2 regions of the Priestia sp. SRI_019 genome follow, and region 1 is predicted to be linked to the other one. Evidence: a T-box and tRNA genes for the amino acid it is inferred to sense, from the RefSeq annotation. Region 1 holds a T-box; the other holds one or more tRNA genes.

The links. A T-box is a leader RNA that pairs with one kind of tRNA and senses whether it is charged. The one in region 1 lies ahead of leuS (leucine--tRNA ligase), so its partner is inferred to be a tRNA-Leu.
Region 2: it has a tRNA-Leu gene. The T-box ahead of leuS (leucine--tRNA ligase) is inferred to sense a tRNA for this amino acid. The anticodon was not compared.

What each region holds. Positions count from the first base shown of each region.
Region 1 is NZ_JBYCZN010000001.1:48,219-55,025, reverse strand. It holds gene AC2YJL_RS00285 (BaiN/RdsA family NAD(P)/FAD-dependent oxidoreductase) at 1-1,173, shown strand, start outside; gene AC2YJL_RS00280 (sporulation protein Cse60) at 1,178-1,357, opposite strand; gene AC2YJL_RS00275 (rhodanese-like domain-containing protein) at 1,813-2,124, opposite strand; gene leuS (leucine--tRNA ligase) at 2,364-4,778, opposite strand; T-box leader at 4,843-5,061, opposite strand; gene AC2YJL_RS00265 (hypothetical protein) at 5,305-5,493, opposite strand; gene AC2YJL_RS00260 (GntP family permease) at 5,558-6,807, opposite strand, start outside.
Region 2 is NZ_JBYCZN010000002.1:545,641-552,447, reverse strand. It holds gene AC2YJL_RS13105 (GerAB/ArcD/ProY family transporter) at 1-696, opposite strand, end outside; gene AC2YJL_RS13100 (hypothetical protein) at 1,201-1,470, shown strand; gene AC2YJL_RS13095 (phospholipase D-like domain-containing protein) at 1,780-3,174, shown strand; tRNA gene AC2YJL_RS13090 (tRNA-Trp) at 3,396-3,469, shown strand; tRNA gene AC2YJL_RS13085 (tRNA-Leu) at 3,496-3,577, shown strand; tRNA gene AC2YJL_RS13080 (tRNA-Gly) at 3,597-3,668, shown strand; gene AC2YJL_RS13075 (Na+/H+ antiporter NhaC family protein) at 3,883-5,283, shown strand; gene AC2YJL_RS13070 (GerAB/ArcD/ProY family transporter) at 5,482-6,582, opposite strand; gene AC2YJL_RS13065 (Ger(x)C family spore germination protein) at 6,603-6,807, opposite strand, start outside.

The DNA of each region.
Region 1 (6,807 bases):
GGCAATAAACTTGGACGAAAGCTTGCCATTTCTGGAGGCGGACGCTGTAATGTGACAAACCGTCTTCCCATTGATGAACTTATTAAACACATTCCAGGAAACGGGCGCTTTTTATACAGTGCGTTTTCTGTTTTTAATAACGAAGATATCATCTCTTATTTTGAAGGCCTTGGAATTAAATTAAAAGAAGAAGATCACGGCCGTATGTTTCCGGTTAGCAATAAAGCGCAATCTGTTGTTGACGCATTAATTAGCGAACTTCACCGTCTTCGTGTGACGATTCGCACAAACACAGCCGTTAAACGCGTAAACTATGAGAACAACACCGTGAAAGAAGTTGTGCTTCAAAACGGGGAAGCAATCCAAACGAAAAGCGTTGTGATTGCAGTAGGTGGAAAATCAGTACCTCATACAGGTTCGACAGGAGACGGTTATCAATGGGCAAAAGATGCCGGACATAAAATTACTGAGCTTTACCCAACAGAAGTTCCTATTACATCTAGCGAACACTTTATTAAAACCAAAACGCTTCAAGGTCTATCGCTTCGCAATGTAGGACTAAGCGTGCTAAATAAAAAAGGCAAGCCTGTCATTACTCATCAAATGGATATGATTTTCACTCACTTTGGCATCTCTGGCCCTGCCGCTCTTCGCTGCAGCCAATATGTTGTTAAAGAGTTAAAGAAACAAAAAAGCAATACTGTTCAAATGTCTCTTGATTTATTTCCTAGCCAAAACGAAGAAGATATTTTTCAACAATTAGTCAAAACAACAAAAGAAGAGCCGAAAAAAGCAATTAAAAATGTCTTAAAAGGTTTTGTATCTGAACGCTATCTATTGTTTTTACTCGAGCAGACAGGCATTGATAGTCAGGCGCTAGCAGGACAGCTTCAGCATGAGAAACTGAGAGAATTCGCAAGACTGTGCAAGCGATTTGAATTTGCTGTAAACGGCACGCTTTCTTTAGAAAAAGCATTCGTCACAGGAGGCGGCGTATCTGTTAAAGAAATTCACCCAAAAGAAATGTCTTCGAAATTTATGCAAGGCCTTTACTTCTGCGGGGAAATTCTTGATATCCATGGATACACTGGAGGATACAATATCACTTCTGCTCTTGTAACAGGCCGTTTGGCGGGGAGTAATGCAGGAGAATTTGCAACAAGCCTAGCATAATATGCTAGGCTTTATACATAACCATGGCTGAAAAACAGTACACCTGCTCATCACGATCAACATCAACTGTCACTTGGTATTTAATATCAACGACGTCTTCATCCTCTAATTTCCGTAAAAATCGATTCACCGCAAATTCTAAATCTTTTTCATGCTCTTTATCAAACATTTTTACTTGTATCACAGCTTCGACCACCTTGTCCTATCAAATTTGTTTCAATCAGAATGGACTGTTTCTCTTGATGATGGTTTTTGTACTGATTTTCAATCTCTTACTACCTCTATTTTTATGAGGGCTTTTATAGATTTAGTCATCATTTGTTTTCCTGCTATCATTTTAGTCGGATGGCAGAAGTTTCATTCAAAAAAGAGAGTGAGACATAACGAAATGAATCCAATCTAAAGACGAACAAATGAGATACATGAGCTGAACCGCTTGTAATACGGAAGCCGATTTCCGTGCAAGACTTCGCTTTCCGCAGGGTCTCACCTGTTCTGCTTTTCCCGCAGGAGTCTTCCCCTTACCCTCCAATCAACTGCTAGGAGAAACGAAACAAAAAAAATGAACCACTAATCAAACGTGTTGATCAATGGTTCATTTTTCACTTCAGCTAAGATACTTTTGTCCCAGCCTCTTTTTTATTTATTAACCGTTTTTCCTTCCCACTCTAACATACCGCCAACCATATTTGTTACTTTATATCCTTGTTCTTGAAGGTAGTAACATACGTTTTCACTGCGGCGGCCCGAACGGCAAATGAAAATATATTCTTTGTCTTTATCGAAATAATCCACATTAGCTGGAATATCATTCATACGAATGTGTTTAGCAGTTGGAATCATTCCTTCTGCTACTTCTTCATCTTCGCGCACATCAACTAAATGAAGTTCTTCTCCATTTTCAACGCGTTTTTGAAGTTCTTCAGGCGTAATTACTTTTACTTCTTCCATCTTCGTCATTCCTCTCTATTCTTTCATTCAGCTTGCTATCGCTATTGTAGCAAATTCAAATACCTTTATGCCACTAAATAAGAAAAGCTTAAGCAGCAAGATGCCTAAGCTTTTCCAATCGTAGTTAAAGGTTTGACTAAGCACCTGATGTCAAACCCGAAAGGCGGACATCAGGCGCTTAGGTCTAGAACAGAACCCCTGACTGCTCTTTAGTCAGGGGTTCTCTTCTACATCCATACTTAATTAGCTACGATGTTTACTAATTTACCAGGCACAGCAATCACTTTGCGCACTGTCTTACCTTCAATGAACTCTTGAACATCTTCATTAGCCATTGCAATATCTTGAAGCTCTTCACGAGATGCCTCAGCAGGTACATTAACTTTTGCACGTACTTTACCGTTAATTTGAACGACAATTTCCACTTCATCATCTACAAGTTTCGCTTCGTCAAACGCAGGCCAAGCCTCATACGAAATTGTATCTTCGTGACCTAGTTTGCTCCATAATTCCTCAGTCGTATGAGGACAAATTGGTGCTAATAGCTTCACAAATCCTTCTACGTATTGCTTTGGCAGCACGTCAACTTTGTATGCATCATTGATGAATACCATAAGCTGAGAGATACCTGTATTAAAACGGAGGCCTTCGTAATCTTCCGTTACTTTTTTCACCGTTTGGTGATACACGCGTTCAAGCGTAGTGTCATTGCTTTCTTGAACCTTGCTGCTTAATTCACCGTTATCGTTAACAAGTAAGCGCCATACACGATCTAAGAAACGGCGTGCACCATCAAGCCCTTTTGTTGACCAAGCGATTGATGCATCTAAAGGTCCCATAAACATTTCGTAAAGGCGAAGCGTATCTGCACCGTGGCTTTCTACGATTTCGTCTGGGTTTACAACGTTACCTTTTGACTTACTCATTTTTTCGTTGTTTTCTCCAAGAATCATACCTTGGTTAAACAGTTTTTGGAACGGCTCTTTTGTTGGAACTACGCCGATATCATATAAAAACTTATGCCAGAAACGAGCATATAATAAGTGAAGAACAGCGTGTTCAGCTCCACCGATATAAATATCAACCGGTAACCATTCTTTTAATTTATCTGCATCTGCTAACGCTTCACTGTTTGTTGGATCAATGTAGCGTAAGTAATACCAGCAGCTGCCTGCCCATTGAGGCATTGTATTTGTTTCGCGGCGCCCTTTTTTGCCTGTTTCCGGATCTACAACGTTCACCCAGTCATCAATGTTTGCTAACGGAGATTCACCTGTGCCTGACGGTTTGATTTCAGTCGTTTTTGGTAACACAAGCGGAAGCTGATCTTCAGGAACTGCCGTTGTTGTGCCATCTTCCCAGTGAATAACAGGAATTGGTTCACCCCAGTAGCGCTGACGGCTGAATAACCAGTCACGCAGACGGTACGTTACTTGTTTTTCACCTTTTTCATTTGCTTGAAGCCACTGAATCATATTTGAAATTGCTTCTTCTTTATCTAAACCATTTAAGAAGTCTGAATTAACGTGCTCGCCGTCGCCTGTATAAGCTTCTTTTGAAACGTCTCCGCCCGCTACCACTTCTTTAATCGGCAGTTCAAATTTAACCGCAAATTCATAATCACGCTCATCGTGAGCCGGAACAGCCATAATTGCACCGGTGCCATAGCTCATTAGAACATAGTCAGCAATCCAAATTGGCATTCTCTCGCCGTTTACAGGGTTAATTGCATAAGCACCAGTGAATACGCCAGTTTTGTCTTTAGCTAAGTCTGTACGTTCTAAATCGCTTTTGCTTTTAATTTGATCTAAATACGTTTCTACTGCTTCTTTTTGTTCGGCTGTTGTAATTTTTTCTACAAACGGATGTTCAGGTGCTAAAACGGCATACGTTGCCCCAAATAGCGTGTCAGGACGCGTTGTAAACACGGTAAACGTGTCCTCGTATCCATCGATTGTGAAGTGTACGTGAGCTCCTTCAGAGCGGCCAATCCAGTTGCGCTGCATTTCTTTAATACTTTCTGGCCAATCAAGCTCATCTAAATCTTCTAGTAAACGATCTGCATAAGCTGTGATTTTAAGCATCCACTGCTTCATTGGACGACGCTCAACCGGATGTCCCCCACGCTCACTTTTGCCGTCAATAACTTCTTCGTTTGCAAGCACTGTTCCTAAAGCAGGACACCAGTTCACAGCTACTTCATCCACATAAGCTAAGCCCTTTTTATATAGCTGTAAGAAAATCCACTGCGTCCATTTGTAGTAGGTAGGATCCGTTGTATTAATTTCACGCTCCCAATCGTAAGAGAAACCTAACGATTTGATTTGACGACGGAAATTATTAATGTTAAGTTCAGTGAACTCAGCCGGATCATTTCCTGTATCCAATGCGTACTGTTCAGCAGGTAGTCCGAATGCATCCCATCCCATTGGATGAAGTACATTGTATCCTTGCATACGCTTCATACGAGATAAAATATCCGTTGCTGTATAACCTTCTGGATGCCCAACGTGTAAACCCGCTCCAGATGGATAAGGGAACATATCTAATGCGTAAAACTTACGCTTTCCTTCATCTTCCGTTGTTCTAAATGTTTTATTTTCTTCCCAAACTTTTTGCCATTTTTGTTCGATCTTTTCATGATTAAAAGCCATACATAATCCTCCTTGTACGCTCCAGCTGTATTTAATTAAACTAAAAAACCCCTCATCCCTCAAACAAAGGGACGAGAGGTTGAATAAACTTCCCGCGGTACCACCCAAATTAGCACAATTATGTACTCACTCATTTTCCTTAACGCGGATAGACGGCAAATGTTACTTTACTTCACATTTACAACTCCAAGGTGAGTTCATGAACGCTCGTTTGCTGACTCGCACCACCCGTCAGCTCTCTTAGCTCGCTTCGTTCACTACTATTCCTTATCATAGTTTTTACATCATACTACCTTGTATTGTAAATAATATGTTCGTAAACTGCAAGTTGTTCAAGGGATTTTGTAAAAGTTTCTGCACTGCAGCACTGCTTTGTTGCTAAATCCTCTCTTTTATTCTTATATATGAACAACTTCTCCCAAAAACATACATCCACGGCCAAACAAAAAAGGGATTGAGACATAATTAAATCAATCCAATTTAAAAACGAACAAATGGGATAAATGCGCTAGTATGAATTTCTTGGTTACACCGCTGTTGATTTCCGTGCAAGGCTCCTCTTTCCTCTGGCAGCCGATGATCCTCCTCGTTTCTTACACTCATGCGGGGTCTCACCTACAGGAGTCTTTGTCTTGCCCTCCACTCCGCAGCTAGAAGCACCTAAACAAATGAAACCTACGTTCACTATAAACATGAAAAAATCCGAACGATTCATCGTTCGGATCTTCCTTCACCTAAAATACTTTTATCCCAGTCCCTACTTTCTTTAGCTGCTATTATTAAATGCCAAATCCAAAAGAAAACAGGATGATCGCAAGTACAAGACCAACAAGCGGCACAATCACCGTCATTGCTGCAACTGATCCATACGCATCTTTATGAGTTTCTCCGCAAATAGAATTAATTGTTGTTACGACATAACCATTATGAGGCAAGGAATCTAATACTCCAGAGGAAATAGCTACTACGCGATGGAGAGCTTCTGGATTTACACCAGCATCTAGATAGTGAGGCGCTAAAATTGGCAAAGCAATCGCCTGACCTCCTGAAGCCGAACCAGTCATCCCTGCGATAACACTCACGGCAATAGCTCCTCCAATCAACGGACTTCCTGGAATATGCGTCATGGCATCTACAGCCACTCCAAACGCGGGAACAGCCTTAGCAACCCCTCCAAAACCTACGACAGCAGCTGTATTCCCAATAGCAATTAACGCACCCAGCGTTCCTTCTGAAGCTGCATTCCAAAATCCTTTAAAATGCTTTCGATTTACAATGTATGTGACAATGATGCCGCTTAAAAGTGCAACAATCAGCGCAGATTGCTGAAGGGGCTTATGAAGTGCAAAAGAAATAATGAGCACGACCACAAGCGGAAGCAAACTTAATAAAGGATTAGGAAGAGACTGATTTTCCGTTACTACTGGATCTTTCTCGCGTGATATAAAACGCTCCCCATTTTTAACTGCTTTTGAAATCAAGCGCTTTAACCACCAGTAGCCGAATACAGCCATCACTACCGCTACAACTAAACTAACTTCCCATCCTGCATACGGACTAGTCTTTAAATATTCAATTGGAATCCAGTTTTGGATTTCAGGCGACCCAGCCGAGGTCATCGTAAACGTAACCGAACCAAATGCTAAAGCAGCAGGAATAAACCGCCTCGGCAAATCGGCTTGTTTGAATAAGCTTAAAGCCATTGGATAAACAGAGAATGCTACTACAAACAGACTGACTCCTCCGTATGTTAAGACCGCACAGGCAAGTACAATCGCCAATACTGCTCTTTTCATTCCTAGTTTACTGACAATCCAGCGGGAAACACTATCAGCGGCCCCGCTGTCTTCCATTACTTTTCCAAAGACGGCCCCCAATAGAAACATTAAATACCAAGCCGCAATAAATCCTGTGAAACCAGACATGTAATTTCCAACAAAATTTGCTTCTCCTTCTTTCACAAGCTGTGGAAATAAATGCATTCCGCTTGTTAACGCAACAACTAAAGCACTGAGCGGACCTGCTATAA
Region 2 (6,807 bases), on a different contig from region 1:
CACTAGTCCACCGGCTATATTACCTATATAAAAGGATTGAGTGGCCTTTTTCGTGTCTGGTGTATGGGAAGGAAAAATCATAAGCAGAATAGTGTAAGTCAAAGAACTCATGCTTAAAAACGTTAAAACAGCCCGAATAAAAGCTTTTGGATGGATTTCGAACACAGGCTGAATATGCTCTATTTTAATTTGAGGGATCATAGACAAAATGAGAAGTCCGAATAATCCGACAAACCAAGGAAATAAAATCTCGGCACTTCGTGCAATAACTTCTATTCCTAGGCGTACTCCTACGATGACCACACCCATAAATGCAATGTGAATGGCTGTAAGCGGCGTGTAGGGAAGAATTTGTGTAGTGAGAAAATTCCCTACATAGTAAAGAACTTGACTGCTGATAAATAAATTGGATAACACAAAAACAGCAGAAACAATCTTTCCAAATAGTTTGCCTAAAATTTTTTCGTTCATTTCCATCAGCGTAAGCGTTGGAAACATTTTTCCTAGTGAGGTAAAAAGCAAAACTAAGCCAATGCCTGATGCTACACCGAAGAGTGCGGCAATCCAGGCATCTTGATGAGCATCAGCTGTAATAGCGGCAGGTACAACAATAATGGTGCTTCCGATGCTATACAAAGTTACTAATTTGCGAAACTGCGCAGCTGAAATATTGATTTCATTAAGCAAAATGAGCACATCCTTTTGCCATATACACTAATTAAGTGATCCAACGGAATAATAAGTGACTTAAAGGTCGAAACATTCCTTCTACCCAATCAGAAGGGTTCGGTAGAGGCAGCCGAAAGATTTTTGCAAGAGCTATTATGATACTGACTGTCATGAACACAATAAAAATGTTCCGTTCCTTTTTATGGGAGTGTTGAGGTAATCTTTTTATTTCCATCCATATAATCCCTGCACAAATGATCAAAAAGGAAAGAAACAAGTGCATGCAGTCAACCCCAATACATTTTTTCGTTCAGATAAGCTATTCGTATGATGTCCGCTAAAGAAAGTGATTATACATTTCTGTAAAATATAGAAAATATTTCAGGAGACAGAAGATATTTTCTAGGGCTCTTAAATGATTGAGGGATTTGTTATGAGGAATATTCACTTAGCCTTAACCTATTGAAGCATCGTATGAATAAGTAGAAAAATGCCACACTAAAGAGTGAACAAATGGAAAGGAGCACTATGATGAAAAAATACCCATATAATAAAGATAAACAACAATCGTTTCAAGCAGCGCAGCAGGGGCATAAAGAAGCAGTAGATGCATATGAACAAGCAAATGAAGCTAAAAATGATGCATCGTACGGCCATGAAGCGAAGCAAGCGATAGGTGAAGTGAATGAAGCCTCTCAGCAAATTGAGAATGCGCTTGAAAATGCTTCTGAAACACAGCGTCAGCGTTTAACAGAGTTTCAGCAAGATATAAAAGATATGGAGAACGACCTTAATCAATAAAAGAGCCGCTGTTTTACTTAGGCAGGTTCACAATAGAGAGTATAAATTGTAAAAGCAGAAGATAATCAACTTCTGCTTTTTTTATTGGTAGTATGAACGTAGGTTTCATCTATATAATTGCTTCTAGCTATTGTTTGGAGGGAAAGGCGAAGACTGGCACGGAAATCAACAGTGGTGTAATAAATAATCCATCATTCCATTCTTATTTTAAAAGGTATAGAAGTTAAAAAAGTAAGAATCCTAATAAAAACAGAAGAATAAGAATGGGAAGGGATTGTGACAGGAAACATGCTAATAAATATACTAATAATGATTGTCGTATTGTACTTCATATATGTATTCGTAACTGCAGTGGTACTGTTTTATGTCCCTTTGCACAAGGGAAAAGACTTAAAAGTAATGAATACTGAGAATTTTTACGGGAAGAAAGAATCCACAGACCGAGTTATGCTTTTAGAAAATGGTTATTTTTCAGGACTTGTTCGGATGCAGATGATTCAAGAAGCGAGGCATACAATCGATATTGCGTACTTTTCCATCGGTAAAGGTCGTTCTTCGGATTTACTTATGGGCGCTTTATTCGAAGCTGCGGATCGAGGTATACGTATTCGAGTGCTGTTAGACGGGATCTCTCATGGGTTAAAAGGCAAGAGAAAAAATGTTCTGTATGCTCTAGCTTTCCACAATAATATTGAATTAAAGTACTATGAGCCCTTTATTATTTTTAAACCTTGGACATGGCATAATCGTCTTCACGATAAAATAATAGTAGTCGATGGCCAATTAGGTATTAGTGGAGGACGAAACATTGGAGATAAATACTTGGCCAGTCAACCAAATAAAAATTTTGTCTATGACCGTGATGTGCTGATTTATAACACAAAGCAAGAAAGTCATAGTGCCATTCTCTCGATGGAGAAGTATGTAGAGAAATTATGGACTCATCCGTATACACGCAAAGCTTTTCCAAAGCTCAACAAAACTAAACAATTTCGCGGTCTTTCAGGAAAAAAATTGTTGATAGATCAATACGAAGAGGCCAAAAAAGCAAACGAACCTTTTGTTCATCCTTATATTGTATGGAGAGAATCAACGATACCTACAAGAAAAGTTTCTTTTATTACAAATCCTATCCAAAGAATGAATAAAAGTCCTTTTATATGGAAAACATTTATTAAGCTTTCCCAACAAGCTGAAAAATCCATTGTTGTTCAAAGTCCTTATATCGTACCAACAAAAGAGATGGAACAGTATATAGATAAGCGAGTGAAACCAAAAGTGCAAAGAATTATTTTAACTAATTCGATTACATCCACGCCAAATGCGATGGCTTTTTCTGCATACTTGGGAGTAAAGAATCGCGTTATAAAAGCTGGTTCGAAGCTTTATGAATATCAAAAGCCTTATTCAATTCACGGGAAATCTGTTGTTTATGATCAGCGTTTAAGTGCAGTTGGTTCTTTTAACTTAGATTCACGATCTGCATTTTTAAACACTGAATCCATGGTTATGATAGATAGTGAAGAATTTGCAGCCGAGTTAACAGGGGCTATTGAAACTAAAATTTCTCACAGTATGCTTGTGGGGAATGAGGGAGAACCTGTGAATGTTAATACGGATTCTCAAAAAAACGTGCCTCCTGTAAAATCTGCACTCCTACATATTCTTTCGGTCTTTACAAGATTTTGGAGACATTTTGTATAGTACTTTGTTACAGCAGAGTCTCTAAAAACAAATAGGGGAGATTAAAGAGGACTGCAGCTGGTGAAGGTAATGTGTAAAAAGCTGTGATATGCCTCACAGTTTTTTGAAAACCGCTAGTACTAGTTATGATTCATCAAAAGATCTATTGACGAAATTCCATATATTTTTTATTATGATATAGCGTCGTTAATAAACGAGGTTCTTTTGAAGAAATCATTTCTAGGGGCATAGTTTAAAGGTAGAACTACGGTCTCCAAAACCGTCAGTGTGGGTTCGATTCCTACTGCCCCTGCCACTTTGGAGTTAGCTTTTAATTCACACGCGGGTGTGGCGGAATTGGCAGACGCGCTAGACTTAGGATCTAGTGTCTTATGACGTGGGGGTTCAAGTCCCTTCACCTGCATCTTTACTTTCATATATGCGCGGAAGTAGTTCAGTGGTAGAACACCACCTTGCCAAGGTGGGGGTCGCGATTTCGAACTTCGTCTTCCGCTTCTTTTCAAAAGCAGTTTGCATGTGCAAACTGCTTTTTTGTTGTAGAAATAAAGAGTTTTATTATGCTGTTTGTAATCAGAAATATTTTATTAAAGCAGTACTGCTTATACGTGTTGCTTTCGTGAATACACACACAATATTGGGGTTACATTAAAAGCTAATGAACGATACGTGAAGACATCTAATATGGTTTTTAAGATAGGGGAGAGTCCTATGGAATCTAGTTGGTTTTCGATTATACCGTTTTTAATTGTTATTCCCATAGCTATTTTCACGAAACAAGTGCTGCCAGGGTTGTTTTTAGGCTTATTAGTAGGCGCTTATTTAATTGATCATTCGATTATCGGAGGTGTTGAAAAGCTACTTCACTATGTTGTACAAGCTCTTAGAAATAAAAGTAATATAGAAATCGTCGTCTTTTTATACGCGTTTTCAGGGCTTATCGGAATGATTAAGATGGCTGGAGGAGTTAAAGGTTTTGTAGAAACAGCTGCTGAAAGAATTGATACAAGAAAAAAAGCCCTTATTTTAACCTATGTTTCAACCATTGGAACATTCAGTGCTCCCACATTTCGTTTTGTTACAATCGCGCCCATCATGAGAGCGCTGCTGAAAAAAGTGAAAATGACGACAGCAGAGCTAGGGTTTGTTATTGAAACAACTGCTACTCCTGTTATCGTCTTAATTCCCGTGGCAACGGCATTTGTAGGATACATGGTATCCATCATTCAAATGGCGATTGATCATCAAGGCATAAAACAAGACGCTTATTCTTTGTTCATTCAAAGCATTCCTTATAATTTCTTTTCGATTGTGATTATTTTAGTAGGGATTTATTTAAGCTTTTTTCATCATTCAACATCTACAGCTCCTATGAAGCTCAAGAAAGAAGACGAAAAAGATTGGCATGATTGTCATCCTTGCGTATCGAAGGATTTGCCTTCTAAGCCTTGGAATCTGTTAGTGCCTTTACTTATTGTGATTTCACTCACCTTACTTTTAACATGGTGGAGTGGACATCGTAAGAGTCACACCTTTTTTGAAGCATTTATTAAAGCAGACGTGCTAGAAGCGATGGTAGTAGCTTTAATTATGACTACGTTAATTACCCTCATTTTTTTCTTATTTCAGCGCTTTACATTACAGAATTTGCTTAATGGGTTTATCACAGGAGGGAATGACTTAATGTCAGTTATTTTGCTGTTATCGGTAGTATGGGGGTTATCCGCTGTTACAGAAGACTTGGGTTTTTCGAATTTCGTGACCGCACATTCTAAGTGGATTCCTCAAATGTTTGTCACTCCTTTTATGTTTGTGTTTGGAGCTGCTATTTCTTACTTTATCGGGTCTGCTTGGGGGACGTGGGGGATTTTAATGCCGCTTGGCGTATCGCTTGCGAGTTCTGCAGATCTTTCTTTGCCATTAATTATCGGTGCGGTGTTTGCAAGCGGTTCATTTGGAGCGTTTTCTTCGCCTTTAAGCGACGATACGAATACCATCGCCAAAATATTAGATTTATCTGTTATTGAATATGCCAAGTATAAATTAAAGCCAGCTTTAATTGCAGCTGGAATAACAGTTGCTTTTTATCTCGTTGTATCTTTCTTGTTTTAGATGAGGGAAATAGCCATCTAGTATCAATTTTTCATTTTTTTCAGCTTAAAGTATGCATACAGTCCTAATGATACGCACACTAGCACGATGCAAGTAAGCGGAAATAAGATGGTATTAACAAAATGATCATAAAACCATATATACACAAACATCACCTCGATAATTTTAACGCTATTTTTTCTATTTATTAGAGATATACTATCTTTGCTGCTTCTTCCTATTTTTCAAAAAGGCGATAATCAAAAGCAGTATAGGTATGATAGAAAATAGCGGCATATGTAAAAGAAATCTCGCTACGTGCAACCCTTCATAAAGGTGTTCTTGAAAATTACTAGCGATTGTAATCGACAAAAATAACACAATGATACCTAAAGGATACGCTAGACGGGAAGGAGATTTAATTTTAAATAAAGTAGCTGTACTTATTATAGAAGCATAAAACAAGATGCTAACTTTAAAATAAATCCCAATAACCATAGCGAACATAAAAAATACATCTAGACGCTCTAAAAAATCAGCTACTTGGATCGTTTGGACAGTACTCAGAAGAGGAAACTGTGATCTTGTGGTTAGATCAACTCCAAGCACGCTAATGTTAATGATCATCGTAATAATTAGATTAATTCCGCTTAATCCCGTTGCACATAGCATAGTGACACTCGCTTTTTTTGGGTTGCTCAAGTAAGGAAGAAGCATGGTAAATACAATAGCTTCTGTGAAAGGAAAATATAGCGTTTCGGTTAAAGCAATTTTCGCAACGGGGAGTACTCCTTCTTTTAATACCGGCTGTAAGTTCTTAAAATCAATTAGCCCTGAGCTAATAATTAAGATGAAGCCTGCAACAGCCAGAAAATACATAAAAATAAACAGAAGCTCTCCTGATCTCGCTATCGCTTCAATTCCTTTTCGGGTTATATAGATAATGACCAGCATTAATAAGGCATTGGCAATAAATAAAGGCGTATCGGGATAAGCAAAAGTAAGAAGCATCTCTCCGAAATCTCTTAGAACTCGTGATGCATCGTATAAAAAATAAACGATATATACGAATGCAAGAAGCGTTCCCAGTGTCTTACCTAAAATTTTCTGCATATACTCTGTAGGCAGGAGGTCCGGATAGTAGGAATAGAGCTTGTGATAAACTAAAAAGAAAAAAAAGCTGCACAGCATGCCAATTAAAATAGCTAGCCATGCATCTTGCTTCGCTCTCATTGCAAGAGGAACTAATAGAGCGCTTCCCAGTTCGAATAACACCATGAGAATAAATAATTGAGTGGCGCTGATTTTTGCTTTTTCCATATAGCCAGAACCTCCTTACCTCATTGTTGTTTTTCTTTTACGCTAGAGAGAAACGATTTATTGCGCAGACCCGTTCGGCGAATGTAAGCTTCTACTGTAACGTCTACATTCAATTTTGGAAAGTAAACGTCATCCCATTCTGATTTGAGTTTTTCCCACTGGCTAGGCCTCGTGCGTTCCAGCGCTGCTCCAAATCCAAAGATGTCAACTTTGTCTGTCTGAGCT